3 regions of the Planotetraspora sp. GP83 genome follow, and region 1 is predicted to be linked to each of the others. Evidence: predicted binding sites of a transcription regulator. Region 1 holds the regulator's gene; each other region holds the start of a gene.

Region 1 (4,207 bases):
GTGGGACTCCTTCGGCCTGCCCGCCGAGAACGCGGCGATCCGGCGCGACGCCCACCCGGCCGAGTGGACCTACGCCAACATCGAGACCCAGGCGAACTCGTTCAAGCGGTACGGCATCTCCTTCGACTGGTCTCGCCGCCTGCACACCAGCGACCCGGAGTACTACCACTGGAATCAGTGGCTGTTCATCCGCTTCTTCGAGCGGGGCCTGGCCTACCGCAAGGGCGGCCTGGTCAACTGGTGCCCCAACGACCAGACTGTGCTGGCCAACGAGCAGGTGGTCGCGGGCAGGTGCGAGCGGTGTGGCGCCGAGGTGGTCCGCCGCGAGCTGACCCAGTGGTACTTCAAGATCACTGACTATGCCGACCGGCTGCTAGACGACATGGCACAGCTGGAGGGCGGCTGGCCGGAGCGCATTCTGACCATGCAGCGCAACTGGATCGGCCGCTCCACGGGCGCGGACGTCCAGTTCCAGATCGAGGGCCGCGACGAGCCGGTCACCGTCTACACGACGCGCCCCGACACGCTGTACGGCGCGACCTTCTTCGTGGTGGCCGCCGACGCGCCGCTGGCCGAGGAGATCGTCGCTCCCGGGCGGCGCGAGGCCCTGGCCGCCTACAAGGCCGAGGTCGCCAAGCTCTCCGACATCGAGCGCCTGTCGACCGAGAAGGAGAAGACCGGCGTCTTCCTGGGCACCTACGCCATCAATCCGGTCAACGGCGAGCGCATCCCGGTCTGGGCCGCCGACTACGTGCTGTCGGACTACGGCCACGGCGCCATCATGGCGGTGCCGGCCCACGACCAGCGCGACCTCGACTTCGCCCTGAAGTTCGGCCTGCCCGTGCAGGTCGTTGTGCACACCGGGCTGGCCGACCCGGGGGAGACGGGCGTCGCCACGCCGGGCGAGGGCACCCTGGTCAACTCCGGCCCGCTCGACGGGCTGTCCAAGGACGAGGCGATCCAGCGGATCATCGAGGTCCTGGCCGAGCGCCGCACCGGCAAGGCGGCCGTCAACTTCCGGCTGCGCGACTGGCTGCTGTCGCGTCAGCGGTTCTGGGGCACCCCGATCCCGATCATCCACTGCCCCGACTGCGGCGAGGTCCCGGTCCCGGACGACCAACTGCCCGTCACGCTGCCCGACCTGCGCGGCGCCGACCTCAAGCCCAAGGGCGTCTCGCCGCTGGCCGGCGCCACCGACTGGGTCAACGTGGAGTGCCCCAAGTGCTCCGGCCCCGCCCAGCGGGACACCGACACGATGGACACCTTCGTCGACTCCTCGTGGTACTACCTGCGGTATGTCGACCCCCACTACACCGGCGGGCCGTTCGACGTCGAGAAGGTGCGCCTGTGGGGCCCGATCGACCAGTACATCGGCGGGCAGGAGCACGCGGTGCTCCACCTGCTGTACACCCGGTTCTTCACCAAGGTCCTGCACGACATGGGCATGGTGGACTTCAGCGAGCCCTTCCTGCGGCTGCTGAACCAGGGGCAGGTCATCAACCAGGGCAAGGCCATGTCCAAGTCGCTGGGCAACGGCGTGGACCTGGGCCAGCAGATCGACGCGTTCGGCGTGGACGCCGTCAGGCTCACGATGCTGTTCGCCGGGCCGCCCGAGGACGACATCGACTGGGCCGACGTCTCGGCTGCCGCGTCGCAGAAGTTCCTGGCCCGCGCGTTCCGGGTGATGACGGAAGCCGGCGCGGCCTCGGCCCCAAGTGTGGACTTCTCCACCGGTGACCTGGCGCTGCGCAAGGTCACCCATCGGGCGATCGACGAGGTCACCAGGCTCATCGAGAGCTACCACTTCAACGTCGCGGTGGCCCGCATGATGCAGCTGACCTCGGCCGCCCGTAAGGCGATCGACTCGGGGCCCGGCGCCGCCGATCCGGCCGTCCGAGAGGCCGCTGAGGCGCTGGCGGTCATGCTGTCGCTGATCACGCCGTACGTGGCGGAGGAGGGCTGGGAGCGGCTCGGCCACGGGCCGTCGGTCGCCAGGGCCGGATGGCCGGTCGCGGAGCCCGCGCTGCTGGTGCGGGAGTCGGTCACGGCGGTCGTTCAGGTGGCCGGCAAGGTCCGTGACCGCTTGGAGGTCTCGCCGGACATCTCGGACGCCGACCTGCAGGCGCTGGCCCTGGCCTCGGACAAGGTCCAGCCGTACCTGGACGGGGCGCCCCGCAACGTGATCGTCCGCGCCCCGAAGCTGGTCAACATCGTGCCGTGATGCTTGGCACGGGGTAAGCCGGCATCAGCAAGCTGGCACAGTGCTCCGCGGTGACGCCATGATGACGTGGTGCCGCCGCGGAGCGGTGCAGGGCTACAGCTTGCGCAGGACCGCGGTGACCTTGCCCAGGACGGTGGCCTCGTCGCCGGGGATCGGCTCGTAGCTCGGGTTGTGCGGCACCAGCCACACGTGCCCGTCCTTGCGCTTGAACGTCTTGACCGTGGCCTCGCCGTCGATCATGGCGGCCACGATGTCGCCGTTGTCCGCGACCGGCTGCTGCCGGACGACGACCCAGTCGCCGTCGGCGATCGCCGCCTCGATCATCGAATCGCCGGTCACCTGGAGCAGGAACAGCGTGCCCTCGCCGACGAGCTGCTTCGGCAGGGCGAACACGTCCTCGATGCTCTGCTCGGCCAGGATCGGGCCACCGGCGGCGATGCGGCCCACAAGCGGAACGTAGGCCGCCGTGGGGCGGTTGAAGCCGCTGTCCTCCTCCGCGGCGTCCGGATCCACCCACAGCACCGGCTCGCCCGGCAACCGGACCTCCAGGGCCCTCGGCCGGTGCGGGTCGCGGCGCAGGTAGCCCTTGCGCTGGAGCGCGGTGAGCTGATGCGACACGCTGGAGGTGCTGGTCAACTGGACCGCCTCCCCGATCTCCCGCATCGACGGCGGGTAGCCGCGCTGCTGGACCGAGTCGCGGATCACCTCAAGGATCTTGCGCTGCCTCGGGGTGAGACCAAGCGAGTCCCGCCTGCGCACGGCGAGGTCGCCGACGCTCTGATCTTGCGCACTTCGGTCACTCACGATGCCACCTCTCAATCCGTGTTCCTCAAGTCGCACAGAGCGACCGTACCGCGATTCAAGATCATTATCAAACAATTGTTCGATTGTCCTCGAAATCGTCGGCGTCGTGGTGTACAACATCGTACGGGAGTTCGATCGACATCGTGTTCGATTTTCCGATCTTCTTCGTGACTGTGTCCGCGCAGCTCAGGAAACAGTTCCGGGAGGTAGTCATGCGACCGGTCCCCAGTCCCGTCCCCAAACGTCCCGACCCCCCGCTGCGCCTCACCCGGCGCGGCAAGATCGTGCTGGTCACCGTGGTCACGGCCCTCGCGCTCGGCGTGCTCTGGCTGGGCACCCACGCCGCCGTGACCGCCTCCAGTGGCCCCGCCTCGCCCGCCCGGAGCGGCCTGCCGTACGTCACCGTCCAGCGGGGTGACACGCTCTGGAAGATCGCCGACGCCGTCAGTGAGGGGGACGACCCCGCCCCGTTTGTCCGGCAGATCATGAACCTCAACGGCTTATCCGACTCGCTCATCCAGCCCGGCACCCGGCTCTATCTCCCGAGCGGGATGCCCGGCTAGTCTCTCGCGCCCGGAACCCTCCGGCCTGAGGGTGGCCTCCCACTCCGCCGCGACACGCTGGCTGAACAGCGACTTCGGGTGCGAGGGGCGCTTCGACTTGCGTTCATGGACGGGCACTTCTACGGTTGGACCACAACATCTAGTAGTCACATCGATGTAAGTTCACCACAGCTTGTGGTTGCGGTGTGCGTTCATGGGAGGCGATGGCATGCACTGTCCGTTCTGTCGCCACCCGGACACGCGGGTCGTGGACAGCCGATCGACCGAAGACGGGGCGGCCATCCGCCGTCGGCGCACGTGCCCCGAGTGCGGGCGCAGGTTCACCACCCAGGAGACCGTCCTGCTCATGGTGAGCAAACGCAGCGGGGTCACCGAGCCCTTCTCGCGCGACAAGGTCATCGCCGGGGTACGGCGGGCCTGCCAGGGACGCCCGGTCAGCGAGGATTCGCTGGCGCAGCTCGGGCAGCGTGTAGAGGAGAGCATCCGGGGCACGGGAGCGGCCGAGATCGCCTCGCACGAGGTGGGGCTCGCCATCCTCGGCCCGCTGCGCGATCTCGACGAGGTCGCCTATCTCCGGTTCGCATCGGTCTACCGCGGGTTCGAGACGCTGGCCGACTTC
Region 2 (4,207 bases), on a different contig from region 1:
GACCATCAAAACGCACCTCCCCCGGGCTCCAACGGATCTCAAGAACTGCCCTCACGCTATCCAGCACCTACGACAAAACCAGGACTTGATCCACCAGAGAACCGCAGGTCAGAGCGCTGGGGAAAAGATCTACCTAACGTGCCCCGGAACCTCAGCGAGGAAAGGGCCGTTGGAGCGGCCGTCCGCGGGCCGTTCATGGCCGCAGAGAGGGGAGAGAGAGCACGGCCGTCCTGCAGACGAGCAACGCGAGGCGTGCTGAGGTGATCAAAGGGGGGCGCGTAGGCTCGCCGGGTCCGCCCCGCCCGGCGGTCGAGGTGAGCAGTGGTGCCGCCAGGGCCCGCCCCGCCCGGCGGTGTAGATGAGCAGCCGGTGCTTCTGGCCCTCCGCGCGCGCGGTCTCAGCAGGATGGCGACCGGTGGCGTGACCAGAAGGGCGGGTAAATGGTTCGCTGTTCCGGTCGGTACGGCATAGCTTTGTCCTTCGTGGAAATTCGTGACCTGACGACCGACGACCTTGACGCGGTGCTCGACAACCGGAAGCGCGCCTTCGGCCCCATCTCGGGGGCCGACGCGGAGATCTGGCGCAAGATGATCCTGCCGGTGCTGTCCGAAGGTCGATACCTGGGCGTTTTCGACGGAACCAGGCTCATCGCGACCGCGCGGATCAATCAGTACACCCAGTGGTGGCACGGACGGCCCATGTCCATGGGCGGCGTCGCCAGTGTGACCGTCGCGCCCGAGGAACGAGGCCGCGGCGTGGGCCGGGCGCTCATTGCCGGCGTCATCGACCGCAGCGCGGAGTTGGGTCACGTGGCGTCCGCGCTCTACCCGGCGACCACGCCGCTCTACCGGAGCATGGGGTGGGAGCACGGCGGAGCACAGTTCAAAGCCGTTCTGCCCACGGAGGCCCTCCGTACCCTCGGAGCCCGTGACAGTGCGGCCGCCGCCGTGAAGCTCCGCCGGATGGGCCCAGACGACGCGCCGGAACTGATGGCCCTGCTGGACCGCGTCTACGCCTCGACACGCGCCTCCGGGCCGCTCTGCTGGGACGAGCGGACCTGGCGGCTCTGGCTCGAGGACGAGGACGACTTCTGCTACCTCGCCGACGACGGCTACGTGATCTACCGCTGGAGCGGTGGGGACATCGAGGTCGACAACCTCGTCGCGGGCTCGGAGGCCACCGCGCGGGCGCTGTGGTCACTCGTGGGCACGGCGTCGTCCATCGCCAAGTCGGTCAAGGCCTGCGTGGAGCCGCACGACCCGGTGCTGTGGCTCCTGCGCGAGCGATCGTACGACGACATCAAGCAGACCAGGTGGATGTTCCGCCTGATTGACTTCCCGTCCGCCATCCAGCAGCGCGGCTTCCCCGCCGGGGTCTCGCTCGACACGGTCATCGAGGTCGACGACCCGCAGCGCCCCGCCAACTCCGGCACGTGGCGGCTCCAGGTCGCTTCAGGATCGTGTACGGCTTCCGCCGCCGGTTCGGGTACGGAACTCGCGCTGGGGCAGGGGACGGCGTCCCGGTTCACGATCGGCGCCCTGTCCGCCCTTTTCGCGGGCGTGCCGGCCGCCACGCTTCGCCGGTCCGGACGGCTCGCCGGAGGCTCGCCCGAGACCGACGACGCCCTCGACGCCGCCTTCAACTGCGCGGCTTACATGATCGATCACTTCTGACGCGAGCGGACGTCGACTGATCACGGTAGAGTTCGGTGCCGAACAGATGTTCGGCGGTCGCGGATGCCGCTGGGCGAGCGGGGCCATAGGCGCCCAACGAGCGGATCGGAGGCCGGCCGGTGCGGTTGCCCGAGCTGCGGGTGTTGGGGGTCGATCCGGGGCTGACCCGATGCGGCCTCGGGGCCGTGGAAGGCCGCCCGGGGGCGCCGCTGAGCCTGGTGGCCGTCGGCGTCGTCCGCACACCGGCGGAGGACGACATCGGCTCCCGCCTGGTGGTCATCGAGGCCGAGATCGAGCGGTGGCTCGATGAGGTCAGGCCCGACGCGGTGGCCGTTGAAAGGGTCTTCGCCCAGCACAACGTACGGACCGTCATGGGCACCGCACAGGCCTCCGCCGTCGCCATCGTGTGCGCGGCCAGGCGGGGGCTGCCCGTGGCCATGCACACCCCGAGCGAGGTCAAGGCCGCGATCACGGGGAACGGCAACGCCGACAAGAAGCAGATCGGCGCCATGGTGACCCGGCTGCTGCGGCTTGACGCCATGCCGAAACCCGCCGACGCCGCCGACGCTCTCGCACTGGCGATCTGCCACGTCTGGCGGGGCGGCGTCCAGAACCGTCTTGCCGAGGCCCTGTCGAAGGCGCGTGGCTCTGCCGCCTCTGTCAGCCTCAACCCTGGTTATCGCCATTCGCCCGGTGCCGGCCGTACCGGCGACCTGACGAATCCATGACCGCCGGATCGCCGTGCCTGCCAGACCACCGCACCGACCGGGATCGCTGGAGACCCGCGACTGCGCTGCCGTACGGCTGCCGCGGTGCCGAGGGGAGCCCGGTGCTCGCATCGGCCCGGATCACCGCGTCTGCTAGGCCTCCGCGTCTGCCAGGCCTCCGTGTATGCCGGGCCTTCGCGTCTGGCGGGTCGTCGCCGGATCGCCGGACAGGGCGGCGGATCGTCGGGGCGCTCTGGTAGGACTGAGGTCGGCACGCCGGCTGGGGCGTAGGGCGGCCGCGATGAGATTGATTGTGCGGACCGTAGCGGGACTGGTTGTGCAGGCCGTCGCCGGACTGGCTGTGCGGGCTGTGGTGGGGGAAGGGAGCGCGGAGTGATCGCATCCGTGGCGGGGCAGGTGACGGCCATAGCGCCGGACGCCGCCGTCATCGAGGTGGGCGGAGTGGGCGTGCTCGTTCATTGCACGCCGGGCACGCTCGCCACCCTCCGCGTGGGCGAGCCCGGCCGCCTCGCGACCTCGCTCGTCGTGCGTGAGGAGTCGCTCACGCTGTACGGCTTCGCCTCCGACGACGAGCGGACCGTCTTCGAACTGCTGCAGACGGCCAGCGGCGTGGGGCCGCGCATCGCCCTCGCGATGCTGGCCGTGCACACGCCCAACGCGCTCCGCGTGGCGGTGGCGAGCGCCGATCTCAAGGCGCTGACCATGGTCCCCGGCATCGGGCAGAAGGGCGCTCAGCGCATCGTGCTGGAGCTCAAGGACAAGCTGGGCACCCCTGATCAGGCGGTCAACGCGGCCCTCAACGGTACGGCGAAGGCCCCGGTGTGGCGCGATCAGGTGCATTCGGGCCTGGTCGGCCTCGGCTACTCCGCTCGCGACGCCGACGAGGCGGTGGCGGCCCTCACGCCCGAAGCCGACGCGGAGGTGGCCGCGGGACGGGCGCCCCAGGTGGCAGTGTTGCTCAAGTCGGCCCTGCGCGCGCTGAGCGTGCGATGACCCGGCACGCCCAGGGCCCAGGTCGGCCGCGAGCAGACGGCCGGTTCCGGCCGGTGGAGACGGGAGCCGGCTTGGGTCGCGGGGAGCGCCTGTGAGCTTTGAACGGGAGTTGGTGTCGCCAGAGCCGGAGGGCGACGAAGGGGCGATCGAGGCGGCCCTTCGGCCCAAGCGCCTGGACGAGTTCATCGGCCAGGGGCGGGTCCGGGAGCAGCTCTCCCTCGTGCTGGAGAGCGCCCTGCGCAGGAACCGGCCGCCCGACCATGTGCTGATGAGCGGTGGCCCTGGGCTGGGAAAGACCACGCTCGCCATGATCATCGCTGCCGAGCTGGGAGCGCCTCTCCGGGTGACCTCGGGCCCCGCTCTGGAACGCGCGGGTGATCTGGCCGCGATCCTCTCGACACTGTCGGAGGGCGAGGTCCTGTTCATCGACGAGATCCACCGGATGGCCCGGCCTGCCGAGGAGATGCTCTATCTGGCGATGGAGGACTTCCGCGTCGACATCATCGTCGGCAAGGGCCCGGGAGCCACCTCGATCCCGCTCGACATCGCGCCGTTCACCCTGGTCGGGGCCACGACCCGGGCCGGCCTGCTCCCGGCGCCCCTGCGCGACCGGTTCGGCTTCACCGCGCACATGGACTTCTACGACGTAGCCGAGCTGGAGCAGGTGCTCTACCGCTCCGCCAGGCTGCTGTCGGTGGACCTTCCCACGGAGGGCGCCCAAGAGATCGCCCGCCGATCGCGGGGCACGCCCCGGATCGCGAACCGGCTGCTCCGGCGGGTCCGCGACTTCTCCGAGGTCCGGGCGGAAGGTGT
Region 3 (4,207 bases), on a different contig from region 1:
CTGGACGGCACGGGGGCGGCCCACGTCGTTGAGCGCGTCGAGCGCGGCGCGGACGGTCCGGCCGGAGAAGAGCACGTCGTCCACCAGGACGACGGTCCGGCCGTCGACCCCGTCCGGGGGCAGCTCGGTGCGGCCCAGCGGCCGGGCGGGCCGCAGGCGGAGGTCGTCGCGGTACATCGTGATGTCGATGGATCCGACGGGGACCTTGACTCCCTCGAACTGGGCGATGCGCTCCGCGATCCGGCGGGCGAGCGTGGCGCCGCGGGTGGGGATCCCGAGCAGGACCACGCTTTCGGCGCCCTTGGTGCGCTCGAGGATCTCGTGCGCGATCCGGGTCAACGCCCGGTGGATGTCAGGCCCCTCCAGCACTGCACGGGCCGGATTTTGGGCATCAGGCATCAAAAAGTCACCACCTTTCCCGCCTCACGGGACGGGTCTTAAAAGGGTGTCTGGCCGCTCCAGCGTATCAGTACGGCTCCGCACCCCCCTCCCGCCAGCGACGACGCGCGGACTCGCAGGTCGTCCGCCCGCGGCGGCGCGTCCGAAACCCGAGCCGGACTCGGGTGTCGGAGGATTTCGGTCAGAACACTGTTTGGGGCTCTTTTTTCCAATCAGCTTGACCTTTGAGAGTCACGGCTTTACCGTCACTGTCCGTAACCACAACACGCGACCTTCCTGGGTAAAACCCGACGCAGCGGTCACCGAAGGTGCCTGTCTCAGGTGCGAACCCCGGTGTTCGGAACGCTTAGGACAAGGACGCACAATCAAGTGAGAACAGACATAGAAAGCCGGGGGCCACACGATGCCGTCTGACTACGCCAAGTCGCTGGGCGCGCGACTCCGCGCCATCCGCACGCAGCAGGGGTTGTCCCTGCACGGTGTCGAAGAGAAGTCCCGCGGGCGATGGAAGGCCGTCGTCGTGGGCTCCTACGAGCGTGGCGACCGTGCTGTGACCGTGCAGAAGCTCGCTGAGCTCGCCGATTTCTACGGAGTGCCGGTGTCGGAGCTGCTTCCCGGCGGTGCCGCCCCCAGCCCGCTTGCTCCCGCGCCCAAGCTTGTGATCGACCTGGAGCGGCTGTCCCAGCTTCCCAAGGAAAAGGCCGGCCCGCTTGCCCGTTACGCGGCGACTATCCAGAGCCAGCGTGGGGACTACAACGGCAAGGTGCTGTCCATCCGCCAGGAGGACCTGCGCTCCCTCGCGGTCATCTATGACAAGTCGCCGGTCGAGCTGACCGAGGAGTTCATCAGCTGGGGCGTGCTCGACGCGGAGGCCCGCCGCGCCGTCGAGTCCTTCTGACCCTTTCTGACCGAAAGTCGCCTGTCAGGCTCTCCGGGAGCGCCGGACTCACCCGCCCCTTTGGCGTAGTCGCGGGCGGAGGCGCCTCACGGGGAGCACAGGCGTCGGGGCGTCCTAGCCGGCCATCGGGAGGGCGGACTGGCCTGGCACTCCCAGGATCGACTCCACCTGGCTCACGAACTTCTCCGCCTCGACGATGAGCTCCTCGGCGTCCCGGGGAGTGACGACGCGGACCATGCCCGCCTCGGCCGCCGCCCGCTTGGTCGCGCTGACCGCGAAGTAGGCCGCCCAGTCGGCGAGCCTCGGCTCCGCGTCGGGGAGCAGCTCCCACGCGCTGCGCAGCCGCCGCCTCCGCCCGTCCATGGGCCTGGGCCTGGCCGCGAGGACTGCGGCGGCCGCCCGGAGGGCCGCGAGATGCGCCGACACGTAGCGGTCCGCGGGGGTGGGACCCACGGAGGCGTCGGCCAGGCAGGTCCTGGCGTCCGCGAGGTGCGCGAGAACCGTCTGCGAGACCCGAGGCCCGCTGCGCTCGTTCTGTTCCGTCATACCCGGTCCAGTCATGCCCGCCTCCTTGAGTCGTGGCAGCCGGCGGTGGTCGCCGGTGAGATCACAGTCGCAGACCGCACCGACAATTTCGTTCGAGCCGTCGCGCCTTTCTCTCGTATCCGTGGGCGGCCGGACGAGGAGCTTCCCCTCTCCCCGTCCGGCCCACGCCGCGGGCCGTGCCGCGCTCGTCTCCGCCGACGACGAAGGCACGGTACCGCTGGGGTGGGCGCGAGCCGCGAGCCTCACGCCCACTCCATCGAACATAGATTCGACCATGTCCACTGTCAAGCGTGTCAACGAACACGCTTTCGATGAAGACACCCGAAAAGCCGGTCCGAAGACGCCGAAAGCCCCGCGCGACCATGTCGCGCGGGGCCTCCGAAGAGCGCGGAGCCTCCCTGAGAAGGGCCCGTCAGCGGACGAACCTGCCGCGGACGTGCACCGGCACCCCGGTGCCGAGCACGCCGGGCAGGACGTCCGCCACGTGCATCGGCAGCCGCACGCAGCCGTGCGACGCCGGGTAGAGCGGCACCGACAGCGCGCCGTGGAAGGCGATGCCGCCGTTGAAGAAGATCGGGTTATAGAGCTGGCCCAGGTACGACTTGTGCCACCCGCTCTTCCGCCAGGTCGTCTTGAAGTCGCCCGTCGGCGTCCGGGCGTCGCCGGTGAACTTCTGCCGCTTGCCGTTCCACACCGCCCACTCGGTGTACGGAATCCCGCTGCCGGAGGAGATGTGCGTGATCAGCTTCGGGACGCCGCCGAGGTAGAGCACCATGATCTGCTTGGTGAGGTTCACCTCGGCGCGGTCGGGCTTGCCGTTCGGCACCAGGATCGCGGGCGCCTTCGGGTTCTCCAGGGCCGCCCAGGTCTTGCTCGCGACCGTGCTGGTCGGCGCGATGCCCTGGACCTTCTGAAAGGCCCAAACGGCGGTCATGGTGGTCCCGCCGTACTTGCCGTCGGTCTTGCCCGGCACGTAGCCGAGCTCCTTCAGCCGGATCTGCAGCGCCAGGACCGCGGCGCCCTTCGCGCCGATCTTCAGCGTCTTGTGCGGCGCGGTGAACCGGGCGGCGGTCCCGGCGGCGGACGCCGCCGAGGCGGCGACTTCCGTGCGCGCCGCCGTCGTACTCGCGTGCGCGGGAAGAACGCGCGCCTGCGCAGCACCTGTCACGCCGCCCACTGCGAACGTCACGGCCCCCACCGTGACCAGCGCCGCGGCGGCCAGCTGCCGTCGTGCCCCCATCGTGACCAACCTCTCATTCAGGTCATGTTTAGATCAAAGGACCATAGCGCATGGGGCTGGTGGTCCCGATGTGGGACATGAAGCGGTAATCAATCGTTTCTGTTCCACGTGGTGTTTAGAGTGGCCGCGTGTCAGAAAAGTTGCATCCGAACGCCGCCCGCGTGGCCGAGGCCCTCCGCTCGCACGGCGCGGAGGGCGAGATCGTGGTCCTCCCGGAGTCCGCGCCGACCGCCGCGACGGCCGCCGCCCAGCTCGGCTGCGAGGTCGGGGCGATCGCGAACAGCCTGATCTTCGACGCGGACGGCGCTCCGCTCCTCGTGCTGACCAGCGGCGCCCATCGCGTGAACACCGATCTGATCGCCGGTCTCGTCGGCGCCGCGAAGGTACGGCGGGCCACGCCGGAGTTCGTCCGGGAGCACACCGGGCAGCCGATCGGCGGGGTGGCCCCGGTGGGGCACCCGGCCCCGGTGCGGACGCTGGTGGACACCTGGCTGGCCAAGCACGAGGTCGTGTGGGCCGCGGCTGGACATCCGCACACCGTCTTCCCCACGACCTTCGACGAACTGCTCGCGATGACGTCCGGCACCCCGGCCGAGGTGGAGTGAGCCGGCGTGGAGCGAGCCGGAGCCGGGTCCCGCCGGGCCGAGTGAGGCATCCGGCGCCCGGGAAGGCTTTGCTAGTCTGCGGAAAGTGATCCAACTGCGGCGGGTCGGGCCTGACCAGTTCAAAGCGGCACTCGACACAGTGCTCGCCATCTACACGGTCGCCATGCGGCCGCCCTCGGATCAGCTCGCCGGTCGCATGGCCATAATGCGGAACCACGCGACATATCCGCATTTCGTCTGCATGCTCGCCGAGGCCTCGGAGCAGGAGAACCAGATCGTCGGGTTCGCCTACGGCTTCCACGGCGCCCCGGGGCAGTGGTGGCACGACGTGGTCCGCGGCGCCCTGCAGGACCGGGCCGGGCCCCGGGCCTCCGAGGAATGGTTCGGCGACGCCCTGGAGATCGCCGAGATCCACGTCCACCCGGATCACCAGGGCAAGGGCATCGGCCGCCGGATGATCCACGCCATCTGCGAGGGCCGCCCGGAGCGCGTCGCCGTGCTGTCCACGCACGACGCGCC

What was found. The regulator LexA, encoded in region 1, represses DNA repair genes until DNA is damaged. The targets are predictions, from matches to a motif close to TCGAACANNTGTTCGA.
Region 2: a site for LexA is predicted at 1,712-1,727, ahead of ruvC (crossover junction endodeoxyribonuclease RuvC). Genes of this name have one in related genera too.
Region 3: a site for LexA is predicted at 2,100-2,115, ahead of ABH927_RS06250 (SAV_6107 family HEPN domain-containing protein). Genes of this name have one in related genera too.

What each region holds. Positions count from the first base shown of each region.
Region 1 is NZ_JBGCBZ010000032.1:66,629-70,835, forward strand. Features, by position in the region: gene leuS (leucine--tRNA ligase) at 1-2,221, shown strand, start outside; gene lexA (transcriptional repressor LexA) at 2,315-3,028, opposite strand; gene ABH927_RS31395 (LysM peptidoglycan-binding domain-containing protein) at 3,238-3,588, shown strand; gene nrdR (transcriptional regulator NrdR) at 3,797-4,207, shown strand, end outside.
Region 2 is NZ_JBGCBZ010000043.1:14,919-19,125, reverse strand. Features, by position in the region: gene ABH927_RS33775 (enhanced intracellular survival protein Eis) at 483-1,673, shown strand; gene ruvC (crossover junction endodeoxyribonuclease RuvC) at 1,808-2,401, shown strand; gene ruvA (Holliday junction branch migration protein RuvA) at 2,774-3,394, shown strand; gene ruvB (Holliday junction branch migration DNA helicase RuvB) at 3,486-4,207, shown strand, end outside.
Region 3 is NZ_JBGCBZ010000003.1:306,823-311,029, forward strand. Features, by position in the region: gene pyrR (bifunctional pyr operon transcriptional regulator/uracil phosphoribosyltransferase PyrR) at 1-399, opposite strand, end outside; gene ABH927_RS06245 (transcriptional regulator) at 803-1,297, shown strand; gene ABH927_RS06250 (SAV_6107 family HEPN domain-containing protein) at 1,412-1,858, opposite strand; gene ABH927_RS06255 (L,D-transpeptidase family protein) at 2,256-3,083, opposite strand; gene ABH927_RS06260 (YbaK/EbsC family protein) at 3,212-3,688, shown strand; gene ABH927_RS06265 (GNAT family N-acetyltransferase) at 3,774-4,207, shown strand, end outside.